2 linked regions of the Euzebya sp. genome follow. The protein of the gene in region 1 interacts with the protein of each later gene in a pairwise test. Links are inferred from orthologs where the notes say so. Each region holds a gene or a part of one and is shown in the gene's direction. Other genes may lie near its edges.

Region 1 (6,245 bases):
CGCCCGGCGGGGCGGGATCGCGATCATCCCCCAGGACATCCCGCCGGAAATCGTCGCCAGCGCGGTCGCCTCGGTGAAGGCCGCCGACCCGGTGTACGAGACGCCGATCACGCTGACGGCCGGCGACACGGTCGGGGACGCCGAGCAGCTGATCCACAAGCGGGCGCACGGCGCCGCGGTGGTCGTGGCCGACGACCACCCGATCGGGGTGGTCACGCCCGCCGACCTCGAGAACGTCGACCGGTTCACCCAGGTCGGGGAGGTGATGAGCACCGAGCTGCTCGTCCTCCGCGCCGGCGAGTCACCCCGCACGGCGTTCATGCACCTCCACGAGGCGCGCCGCCGCCTCGCGCCGGTGGTCGACGACGACGACCGGCTGGTCGGCCTGGTGACCCGGATGGGTGCGCTGCGCTCGACGCTGTACCAGCCCGCCGTCGACGCCGACGGGCGCCTGGTCGTGGGCGCGGCCATCGGCATCAACGGGGACGTCGGACCGGGAGGTTCGCGGGGCGGTGTGGCCGCGACGGCGGCGCAGATCCTCGGGGCAGGCGTCGACGTGCTGGTCGTCGACACCGCCCACGGGCACCAGGAGCGGATGCTCGCTGCCCTCCGGGCCGTCCGGGCGCTCGACCCCGCCGTCCCGGTCGTCGCCGGCAACGTCGTCACGGCGGTGGGGACCCGGGAGCTGCTCGACGCCGGCGCCGACATCGTCAAGGTCGGCGTGGGGCCAGGCGCGATGTGCACCACGCGAATGATGACCGGGGTCGGGCGCCCCCAGCTGTCCGCCGTCATCGCCTGCGCCGACGCGGCGCGCGCCGTCGGCGGGCACGTCTGGGCCGACGGGGGGGTCCGCCACCCGCGGGACGTCGCCCTCGCCCTCGCGGCCGGCGCCAGCCAGGTGATGGTCGGGTCCTGGTTCGCCGGCACCCACGAGTCGCCCGGCGACCTGCAGCTCGACGCCGACGGCCGGGCGTACAAGGTCAGCTTCGGGATGGCCTCCTCCCGGGCGGTGCAGCGCCGCACCCGGGACGACGACCCGTTCACCCGGGCCCGCAAGGCGCTCTTCGAGGAGGGGATCAGCTCGGGGCACATGTACCTCGACCCCGACCGGCCGGGCATCGAGGACCTCGTCGACCAGATCGTCGCCGGCATCCGCAGCGCCTGCACCTACGCCGGCGCCGCGGATCTCACGGCCTTCGCCGACCGTGCGGTCCTGGGCCTGCAGTCGGTGGCGGGGTTCACCGAGGGCAAGCCCCTCGAGCGGAGCTGGGGGTAGGCGTGGCCGAGCTCCCCCTCGTCCTCGACCTCGCCGCCGAGCACGTGCCGGCGACCCTGCTGCGCCAGCAGCTCCTCGCCAAGCTGCTCGAGGGGGAGGTGCCTGACGTCGACCTCGACGCGCACACGGCCACCTTCGGGGACCGCACGTTCGACCTGCAGGTCGTCGGGACGGTCGACGACGCCGCGCACACCTTCACCTGGGCGTGGGCGACCAGCGGGATCGCGCCGGAGGCGGTCACGCGCTGCGCGGAGGCGCTGAGGGCCTACGGCGCCGAGCACGACGTCATGGAGCTGTCCGAGCCGGTCTGGCACACCGACGAGGTGGAGCCGTTCCTGCTCGCGGCGATCGCGCGCGGGTGGTGCCGGGCGGACGCGCTGTACCGCGCGCCGGTGCCCGGGGGGGCGGTCTACCTGCTGCTCGGCGACGTCGAGCTGCCGCCGCCGGACGCCCACCAGGTCGTCCAGGCCCTGACCACCGGCATCGCGATGGCGCCGATGGACCACCGGGCGGCGGCGATGGCGCTGTTCGCCGATGCCCAGGTGGCCGTGACGGGCCTCGACGAGATGGTCGTCGCCACCATCGGGACCTCCCTGGTCAACGTCACCTTCACCCGTGACGGGCGCATCGACGACGTCAGCGTCAGCCACCTGTAGGAGGGGGTCCCGCACCGGCGTGGGTCCCGCTCCGGCGTGGGGCCCGCGGTCGCGTGGGGTGTCCCGCGGCGGCAGGGTCCCGCGGTCGCGGTGGGTCTGTCGCCTTTGTCTCGTGGGCCGCAACGAACATGACAGGCCTCCGGGGGTGGTCCTGCTCCGGGGGCGAGGTCTGTCGCCTTCGTCTCGTTCTGCGCAACGAACATGACAGGCCCCTCCGGGGGGACCGGCCACCTCGGGGGGACCGGCCACCTCGGGGGACCCGGCCACCTCGGGGCATCGACCCTCCGGATCGCACCGACCCCCGGCCGGCCCCACGAGCGCGAGCGTCTACCGTGGGCGCTCGCAGGACCGGCGCGACAGGAGCAGCGAGGACGATGAGCCACCAGTACGACCCCACGGCCATCGAGCCGCGGTGGCAGGCCTACTGGGCGGAGCACGAGACGTTCACGGCGGTCGAGGACCCCGAGAAGCCGCCGTACTACGGGCTCGTGATGTTCCCCTACCCCTCCGGCAGCGGACTCCACGTCGGGCACCCGGAGAGCTACACCGCGCTCGACATCGTCGCCCGGTACAAGCGGATGACCGGGTACAGCGTCCTCAGCCCGATCGGGTTCGACAGCTTCGGCCTGCCCGCAGAGCGCGCCGCGCAGCGCGACGGCACCCACCCGGGCGTGATCACCGACGAGCGGATCGAGTACTTCCGGACCCAGCTGCACCGCCTGGGCTTCAGCTACGACTGGTCCCGCGAGGTCGTCACCAGCCACGCCGACTACTACCGCTGGACCCAGTGGATCTTCCTGAAGCTCTACGAGCAGGGCCTGGCCTACCTCGAGGAGGTCCCGGTCTGGTGGTGCGAGGCCCAGGGCACGGTCCTGAGCAACGAGGAGGTCGTCGACGGCCGGTACGTCGAGACCGGCGACCCCGTCGAGCGCCGGAACATGCGGCAGTGGATGCTGAAGATCACCGCGTACGCCCAGCGGCTGCTCGACGACCTCGACACCGGCGGGCCCGACGGCGGCCCGCTCGACTGGCCCGACGGGGTGCTCGAGATGCAGCGCCAGTGGATCGGCCGCTCCGAAGGGGCCGAGGTCACCTTCCGGCTGGCGGAAGGGGACGGCAGCTTCGTCGTCTACACCACCCGGCCCGACACGTTGTTCGGCGCGACCTACTGCGTCCTGGCGCCCGAGCACCCCCTGGTCGCCGAGGTCACCACCGACGACCGCCGCGCGGAGGTCGAGGCGTACGTCGAGAAGGCCGCGTCGAAGTCCGAGCTCGACCGCCAGCTGGGCGCCGAGCGGGACAAGACGGGCGTCTTCACCGGTGGGCACGCGATCAACCCCGTCAACGGCGAGGCGATCCCGGTGTGGGTCGCGGACTACGTGCTGGCCAGCTACGGCACCGGCGCGATCATGGCCGTGCCCGCCCACGACGAGCGCGACCACGCGTTCGCGCGGGCCTTCGACCTGCCGATCGTCCCCACCTACACGACCCCCGAGGGCATCGACGTCCAGGAGCAGGCGTACGCGGGGGAGGGGACCGCGATCAACTCCGGGCAGTTCGACGGCCTGTCGGTCGCGGCGTTCAAGACCGCGATCATCGACTGGCTGGAGGCGGAGGGCCACGGCGAGCGGAAGGTCAACTTCAAGCTGCGCGACTGGCTGTTCAGCCGGCAGCGGTACTGGGGCGAGCCGTTCCCGATCCTCCACATCGTCGACGACGAGGGGAACCCGACCGGCGAGATCGTGCCGGTGCCGCCCGACGACCTGCCCGTCGAGCTGCCCCACGTCGACGAGTACAAGCCGACCGCGACCGGTGAGCCGCCCCTCGCCCGGGCGACGGACTGGCTGCACACGACGGCGCCCGACGGCCGCCCCGCGATCCGCGAGACGAACACGATGCCGCAGTGGGCCGGTTCGTGCTGGTACTACCTGCGCTACGTCGACCCGGACAACACCGAGGTGCCCTTCAGCCAGGAGCGCATCGACTACTGGGGGGCGGTCGACCTGTACATCGGCGGGGTGGAGCACGCCGTCCTGCACCTGCTGTACGCCCGCTTCTGGCACAAGGTGCTCTACGACATCGGGATGGTCCCGACCGCCGAGCCGTTCATGCGCCTGGCGAACCAGGGGATGATCCTGGCCAACTCCTACCGGGAGAGCGGCGGCCGCTACCACCACCCCGACACCGTCGAGCACCGACCCGAGGCGGCGGTCACGATGACGTCGGCCCACTCCCAGACCGAGGTGGTGACCGAGTACTTCACCCGCGACGGGGTCCCGGTCGAGCAGCGCTCGGGGAAGATGGGCAAGAGCCTCAACAACTCCGTCGACCCGATCGACATCATCGAGCGCTTCGGCGCCGACACCCTGCGGCTCTACGAGATGTTCATGGGTCCCCTCGAGCAGACCAAGGTGTGGAACACCTCGGGGTGCGAGGGCATCCACCGCTTCCTGTCACGCACGTGGCGGCTGTTCGTCGACACCGACACCGGCGCGCTCCGCGACCTCCCTGACGAGACGCCTCGCGAGGTCCGCCGGGCGCTGCACACCGCGATCAAGGAGACGACGGAGGGCATCGAGACCCTCAAGGTCAACACCCCGATCGCGAAGATGATGGAGCTGGTCAACGCCTGCGGCGGCCAGCCTCCCGCGCGCGAGGACGCCGAGGCGTTCCTGCTGATCCTCTCCCCGTACGCCCCGCACCTCGCCGAGGAGCTGTGGTCCCGCCTGGGGCACTCCCAGACCCTCGCCTACGAGCCGTGGCCCAAGTGGGACGCCGACGCCCTGGTCGAGGACACCACCACCATCGCCGTGCAGGTCCAGGGCAAGCTGCGCGGGACCGTCGACGTGCCGACCGGCGCCTCGGACGACGACGTCAAGGCCGCCGCGAAGGCGGCCGTCGCCGACCACCTCGAGGGCAAGGCGATCCGCAAGGAGATCGTGGTCCCCGGCCGCCTGGTCAACTTCGTCGTCGGCTGACGGCGACTTCGCGCCCGGAGGAGCGGGTGGAGCGGGCTGACCTGGTGGTCGTGGGCGCGGGGCCTGCCGGCGCCACCGCCGCGATCACCGCCCGGCGGCTCCGGCCCGGGTGGCGGGTGGTGATGATCGACCGGGCGGCGTTCCCGCGGGACAAGGCGTGCGGCGACGCGATCGCCTGGCACGCCTTCGCCGAGCTGGCCCGCATCGGCGTGACCGGAGTCGAGGGCGACGCCCCGCCGGTGGACACCCTCGAGCTCACGACCCCCACCGGGGAGCGGGCCAGGGGGACGGGTCGGCGGGCGAACCGGGTGATCCCCCGCACGACCTTCGACGCCCGGCTGGTCGACCACGCCGTCGCGGCAGGCGTCGAGCTGGTCCACCACCGCGTCCGCGACCTGACCGTCGACGTCGACCGGGTTGTCGTCGACGGCCGGTTCGCCGCCCCGCACCTGATCGCCGCGGACGGCGCGACGTCGGTGGTCCGCCGCCGCCTCGGCGTCCCCCCGGCGGCCGACCGCCACCGCGCCGTCGCCGCGCGGGCGTACGCCCCCGCCGAGCCCGGGCAGAGCCACCAGCGCATCGACGTGGCCGGCACCGGCTGGCCGGCCTACGCCTGGTCCTTCCCCCTCGGGGACGGACGGGCCAACGTCGGCTTCGGGATGCGGGTCGACGCCGCCCGGGACCGCCTCGACGGCAGGGTGCGACGAACCCTCGAGGAGGGGACCCGCGCGGCCGCCGCCGGACCGCTCGAACCCGGCAGCCTGGCCGTCCACCCACTGCCCCTGTCGACCGGCCGTCCGCGGCCCGACCACGGCCGCGTGCTGCTCGTCGGCGACGCCGCCGGGCTGATCAACCCCTTGACGGGGGAGGGGATCTTCTACGCGGTCGCGTCGGGGCGGATGGCGGCGACCGCGCTGGCCCTGGCCCCCGACGCCCCCGGCCCGCTGTACCGCCGGATGATCCGCCGCCGGTTCGGGCGGCACTTCGCGACCACCGCCGCGCTGGCACGGCTGCTCGACCTGCCCGCCGCCATGTCGGTCGCGATGGCGGCGGCCCAGGACCCGGCCGTCTACGACGACATCGCCGAGATCGGCCTGGGGGAGGGGGTGCTGACCCCGCGGCTGGTGTGGGCGCTGACCCGGTCGATCGGCGCGGCGTCCACCCGCGACCGGCCCTGACCCGCGACCGGCCCCGCTACCGCGCCAGGCGGTCCATCAGGCCGAGCAGCCCGGCGAAGTCGCGGTCGTCGGTGGTCCAGGTCTCCTCGAAGGGCGTGCGGACGATCTCGAGGCGGCGCTCGCCGACCATGATCTGGTCCTCGCCGTCCAGCAGGGC
Region 2 (6,118 bases), on another replicon or contig:
TCAGAGGATTGGTCGCGCGGCCTTCCCCCACCCCACGAATCGACTCCGCTGCCCCACCGATGGGCTCCGCAGTCGGACCCGGCGCACCCGTGACCTGCACCTCCACCCACGGATGTGCACCGCGACGGTGATCGGGGCACGGTCTCGGAGTCGATCCGTGCCAGATGACCGTGCCAGCCGACCGTGCCAGCCGACCGTGCCAGACGACCGTGCCAGACGACCCCGACCCCACCCCCAGGAGCACCGACGATGTTCACCCTCGCCGACATGCCCGACCTGATCGGCCGCACCGCCGTGGTCACCGGTGCGAACTCCGGCCTCGGCCTGCAGACGGTCAAGGCGCTGGCGGGCGCCGGCGCGACGGTCGTGATGACCGCCCGCACCCGTGAGAAGTTCGACGCCGCCGAGGCCGAGATCCGTCCCCTCAACCGCCGGGCGGACCTGCGGTTCGTCGAGCTCGACCTGGCCGACCTGTCGAGCGTCCGAACCGCGGCGGACGCGATCGCCGCCGCGCACGAGCGGGTGGACATCCTGGTCAACAACGCCGGGGTGATGTTCCCGCCGGAGTCCCCGACCGCCGACGGCCTCGAGCTGCAGCTGGGCACGAACCACTTCGGGCACTTCGCGCTGACCGGCCTGCTCCTCGGCCCGCTGCTGGCCGCGGACGCCGCCCGGGTCGTGACCGTGTCCTCCGGCGCCCACCACATGGGGGAGATGGACTTCGACGACCTCCACCAGCAGCGCCGCGACGGCTTCGACACCATCCGCCAGTACGGGCGCTCGAAGCTCGCCAACCTGCTGTTCGCCCTCGAGCTGCACCGCCGGTTCGACGCCGCCGGCGTGGCTGCCCGCAGCGTGGCGGCGCACCCGGGCTACACCGCGACGAACCTGCAGTCCGCCGGCGTGCGCCTTCCCGGCGGCGGGTGGGTGCACCGCATCGCCGACTGGGGTTCACGCGTGCTGAACCCGCTCGTCGGGATGGACGTCGAGCAGGGCGCGCTGCCCCAGATCCACGCCGCCGTCGGCGACGTCGAGGGCGGGACGTACTGGGGTCCGCAGGGGTTCGGTGAGCTGCGGGGCCCGGTGGGTCGGGCGGGGATCAGCCGGGCGGCGAGGGACGAGGACGTCGCCAGGCGGCTGTGGGAGGTCTCGGTGGAGACCACCGGCGTGGACTACGCGGCGCTGGCCGCGACGGGCCGGACCGCGAACGGCCCCTCGACCGCGTCCTGAGGGGCGGTCGTCGGGGGCAGGACGTGGACTAGCTGTCCCGCCAGTCGTGGATCTCCTCTTCCCAGCGGGTCCACTCGTCGTCGACGGGGACCTTGACCTCGGCCTCCTCCAGGCTGTTGCGCGACTGGAGCCACGCGAGCCCGGCGCCGAAGAGGGTCACCCAGAGCACTTCAACCATCGCGTCGGTGTCCTCCACACTCCGTCAGGGTCTGCGTACCCTAACCGGCTCGGTCGGCTCCTACACGTCGCGGGTGAGGGGTTGGGGATTCCTTTGCCAACCTGTGAGATCCCGCCGTGAGATCTGCGTCGCCGGTCGGGGTGTCACAGCCCGCCCGTAGACTCCCCGCCGATGGCTGACCGTGCGACACGCCAGCGCGTCTCGGAGCTGCGCGACACCCTCGAGTACCACCGGTACCGCTACTACGTCCTGAGCGACCCGCAGATCCCGGACGCCGAGTTCGACGGGCTCATGCGCGAGCTCGAGCAGATCGAGGCGGACCACCCGGAGCTCGACCACCCGCAGTCGCCGACCCACAAGGTCGGGGCGCCGATCAGCTCCTCCTTCACGCCGGTCCGCCACCGCCTGCCGATGCAGTCCCTCGACAACGCCTTCGACGAGGCCGAGCTGCGGGCCTGGGCCGATCGCGTCGCGAAGGGGCTCGACGACGCCGAGCACGCCTTCACCTGCGAGCTGAAGGTCGACGGCGTGGCGATCTCCCTCGTCTACGAGGGCGGGCAGCTCGTCCAGGGGGTCACCCGCGGCGACGGGACGACCGGCGAGGACGTGACCGCCAACATCAGGACCGTCGACCACATCCCGTCCCTCCTCGACGTCGACGACCCGCCCGCGCTGCTCGAGGTCCGCGGCGAGATCCACTACCCGATCGCGGCGTTCGAGGAGATGAACGCCGCCCGCGAGCGGGCCGGCGACCCGCGGTTCGCGAACCCCCGCAACGCCGCGTCGGGGGCGCTGCGCCAGAAGGACCCCCAGATCACCCGGACCCGGCCGCTCGCCCTGATCGCCCACGGGATGGGGGCCGTCGAGGGGCTGGAGGTGTCCAGCCACTCCGCGTTCCTCGAGTTCCTGCGCACCGCCGGCATCCCGACGGCGCCCGAGACCCGCCGGGTCGCCTCGATCGAGGAGGTCATCGCCTTCATCGAGCGCTGGGGCGAGCACCGCCACGACCCGGACTACGAGATCGACGGCGTGGTCGTGAAGGTCGACAGCCTGGCCCAGCACCGCCAGCTCGGCTCCACGTCGCGCGCCCCCCGCTGGGCCATCGCGTTCAAGTACCCGCCGGAGGAGGTGCGGACCACCCTCCACCACATCGAGGTCAACGTCGGCCGCACGGGACGGGTGACCCCCTACGCGGTGCTGGAGCCGGTGCTGGTGGCCGGCTCGACGGTGACGTTCGCGACCCTCCACAACGCCGACCAGGCCCGCGCGAAGGACGTCCGGCCGGGTGACACCGTGATCGTCCGCAAGGCCGGTGACGTCATCCCCGAGGTCGTCGGTCCCGTGCTGTCGGAGCGCCCGGACGCCGTCGAGGCGGCCGGCCCGTGGCCGTTCCCCACCCACTGCCCGTTCTGCGGCACCGAGCTGCGGCGCCTCGAGGGCGAGGCGGACACCTACTGCACCAACTCGGACTGCCCGAACCGGATCCTCGAGACGCTGGACCACTACGCCAGCCGGACGGCCCTCGACATCGAGGGGCTGGGGTACGAGACGGCGAAGGCGCTGCTCGACGCCGGGCTGGTCACCGACCTCGCGGACCTGTACCACCTGGACCGCCAGGCGGTCCTCGCCCTGGACGGGTTCGGGGAGAAGAAGACCGACCTCCTGCTCGAGGGCATCGCCGCCTCGAGGTCCCAGCCGGTCGAGCGGCTGCTCGTCGGGTTGAACATCCGCCACGTCGGACCGACCGTCGCCCGGCTGGTCGCGCGGTCCCTCGGCGACCTCGACGCGATCCGGCGCGCCGATGCCGGCCGGATCGCCGCGATCGACGGCGTCGGACCGGCGATCGCGGACTCGCTGGCGACGTGGCTCGCGACCGACGCCAACGCGGCGCTGCTCGAGAAGCTCGTCGCCGCGGGGGTCCGGACCGACACCGACGTCGTGGCGACCGCCAGCGACGTGCTGGAGGGCCGGACGATCGTCGTGACCGGCACCTTGGAGGGGTGGTCCCGCGACGAGGCCAAGCAGGCGGTCGTGGACGCCGGCGGCAAGGTCACCGGCAGCGTGTCGTCGAAGACCTACGCCGTCGTCGTGGGGGAGAACCCCGGATCGAAGGCGGCCAAGGCCGAGGAGCTCGGCATCCCGGTGCTGGACGAGCAGGCCTTCGCGCGGCTGCTCGAGACGGGCGAGCTACCCACCTGACAGCGAGCCCCCCGATCGGCGAGCGCCCGGCCTGATCAGCGAGCGCAGGAGATGACCGCCTGATCAGCGAGCGCTGCGCCGCAGGCCCGCCGAGCCCCGACCGGAGGGAGGCTGCGGCTCGGCGGAAGAGCAAGGAACGGCCCCGAAGGGGCGCCAGGCGTTCCTGGTGGTTTGACTGCCGCTTTACCGCTGTGCCGATACCGTCATCGCCGTATGTCGACGACCGACGCTGCTGGCGCGCCGTCCGGGGCGCCCGGCGGCGGACCGGTCCACCCCACCTGGCGCGACCTGCCGGGCGAGCCGCCCTACGGACCCGTCCCCCCACCGCGGACGGCCCACATCGGCCCGGTCCCGGCCACCGCCCCCGTCGACGAGGGCTCGGCGATCAGCCCTGGCCAGATCGCCCTCGCGGTCGGCGGGGTCCTGCTGCTGGTGGCCATCGGCATCGGGGCCGCGCTGTTCCTGCTCGGCGACGACGACCCCGAGGTGGCGCAGGACGACCCCGCCCCCGACGTCACCGTGGCGCCCGACGACCCGTTCGACCCCGATCCCCCAGACCAGACGGCACCCCAGGCCGACCCGCCGCAGGGCCAGCTCGAACCGGGCCCCGCGGCGTCGGGGACCGAGGAGCCGGAGGTCGAGGGGCCCGACTCGCCGGAGGGCGAGCTCGCCCCGGAGGGTGACGCCGAGCCCGGTGGTGAGGCACTGCCGCAGGAGCCGGGGGCCGCGCCCGCGCCGTCCCTCCCCCCGCTGCCACCCTCCCAGCCCGACGCCGACGCCGATGCGGGCGACGTCGACCTGCCCCGGCTGTTCGCCCTCCGCACGCTGCCGGCGGGCATGGGGGAGGAGTCGACCACCGTCCGCCAGACCACCAGGGACGACGAGGTCGTCACCGAGCAGACCACGATCCTCTCCGTCGACGACGGCGGCGAGGTGACCGTCCGCGCCACCCGCGCCGAGGACGCCCAGGCGCGCCTCGACGGGCTGCTCGAGGGGGAGACCACCGAGGACGTCACGATCGCCGGCGAGCCCGCGCACCTGTTCGAGGACGGCAGGCTGGTGTGGCTGGTGCCCGGCGACCCCGACACCCTCATCGAGGTCACCGGGCCCGAGGACGTCCGCACCTCGGATCTGGTCACGATCGCCCAGGGGCTGGAGCTCCTCCGGTAGGGGGCCGACATGGACGAACCCGAGATGATGACACCGGCCGAGTCCGGGGAGGCGCTGACCCGCGTCCGCGCCGAGATCGGGCGGATCATGGTCGGCCAGCAGCGCGTGGTCGAGCGGGTGCTGGTGGCGCTGCTGTCCGGCGGCCACTGCCTGCTCGAGGGGGCGCCCGGCCTGGGGAAGACCCGGCTGCTCACCACCCTCGCGACGACGCTCGGTGGGTCGTTCAACCGCATCCAGTTCACCCCGGACCTGCTGCCGAGCGACATCGTCGGCACCCGGATCTGGCGCCAGGAGGAGAGCCGGTTCACCGTCGAGCGCGGCCCGGTGTTCGCGAACTTCGTGCTGACCGACGAGATCAACCGCGCCCCCGCCAAGGTCCAGTCGGCCCTGCTCGAGGTCATGGCGGAGAAGCAGGTGACCATCGGCGGGGAGACCTTCGCGGTCGACCGGCCGTTCCTGGTCCTCGCCACCCAGAACCCGATCGAGTCCGAGGGCGTCTACCAGCTGCCCGAGGCCCAGCGCGACCGGTTCCTGATGAAGATCCCGGTGGACTACCCGGCGGGTCCCCACGAGGAGCTCGAGATCGTCCGCCGCGCCGCCGGCGACCCCGTCGAGCCGCGCCGGATCCTCAGCCTCGACGAGGTGCGCAGCCTGCAGGCGACCACCCGCGGCGTCCACGTCGACCCGCGCGTCGCCGACTACGCGGTCCGGCTGGTGATGGCCACCCGTGACCCGGTCCGGTACGGCCTCGACAGCCTGGGGGACATGATCGCGTTCGGGGCCAGCCCCCGCGCCTCGATCGGCCTGGTGGAGGGGGCGCGGGCGATGGCGCTGATGCGCGGTCGGGGGAGCGTCGACGCCCAGGACATCTACGACATCGCCTACGACGTGCTCAACCACCGGCTGGTGCTGTCCTTCGACGCGGTGGCCGACGGCGTGACCGTCGACGAGGTGCTGTACCACCTGCTGACGACGATCCCGGCGCCGAGCCTCGGCGGGTACCAGCCGACCCCCCACCCCTCCGCCCGTCACCACCCCGCCCACGTGGCGGCACCCCAGGGTCCGCCCCCGCCGTCCCCCGCCCTCGACGGCCCGCCGGTGCCGACCGAGGTCGGCGAGCGCGCGCAGCTGGCGACGCCCTACGGCGTCGCTGCGGTCACCGGCGAGTTCCAGGGCCAGCGCGACGCCGCCCGAGGGGTGGACCGACCCGCAGCGGACCGCGAGCCGCCGGAGGCCGCGAGCGGTGCGGACGACGCCGACGGCTCCGGCGGCCCGCTCGCGCCGCCCCCATGAGCCAGCCGGCGACCACCCCCGCGGGCCGGGCCCCGCGGCTGGACGCGT

What was found.
Region 2: the proteins of leuS (region 1) and ligA interact in binary tests that used the Escherichia coli proteins (3 or more experiments, as listed by UniProt). The link is inferred for Euzebya sp. from one-to-one orthologs.

Annotation. Positions count from the first base shown.
Region 1 is NZ_CAXQBR010000013.1:44,735-50,979, forward strand. Bases 1,989-5,110 are described here. They hold leuS (leucine--tRNA ligase), read left to right. Parts: upstream 1,989-2,306; coding sequence 2,307-4,910; downstream 4,911-5,110. Other genes in these bases: ACEQ2X_RS03795 (NAD(P)/FAD-dependent oxidoreductase), read left to right, coding at 4,937-5,110. Also shown: ACEQ2X_RS03780 (GuaB1 family IMP dehydrogenase-related protein), read left to right, coding at 1-1,276; ACEQ2X_RS03785 (DUF6882 domain-containing protein), read left to right, coding at 1,279-1,932; more of ACEQ2X_RS03795, read left to right, coding at 5,111-6,088; pfkA (6-phosphofructokinase), read right to left, coding at 6,105-6,245.
Region 2 is NZ_CAXQBR010000045.1:85,381-91,498, forward strand. Bases 1,099-4,093 are described here. They hold ligA (NAD-dependent DNA ligase LigA), read left to right. Parts: upstream 1,099-1,579; coding sequence 1,580-3,607; downstream 3,608-4,093. Other genes in these bases: ACEQ2X_RS10515 (oxidoreductase), read left to right, coding at 1,099-1,230; ACEQ2X_RS10520 (hypothetical protein), read right to left, coding at 1,259-1,408; ACEQ2X_RS10530 (hypothetical protein), read left to right, coding at 3,821-4,093. Also shown: more of ACEQ2X_RS10515, read left to right, coding at 250-1,098; more of ACEQ2X_RS10530, read left to right, coding at 4,094-4,777; ACEQ2X_RS10540 (DUF58 domain-containing protein), read left to right, coding at 6,067-6,118. UniProt on the Escherichia coli protein: DNA ligase that catalyzes the formation of phosphodiester linkages between 5'-phosphoryl and 3'-hydroxyl groups in double-stranded DNA using NAD as a coenzyme and as the energy source for the reaction.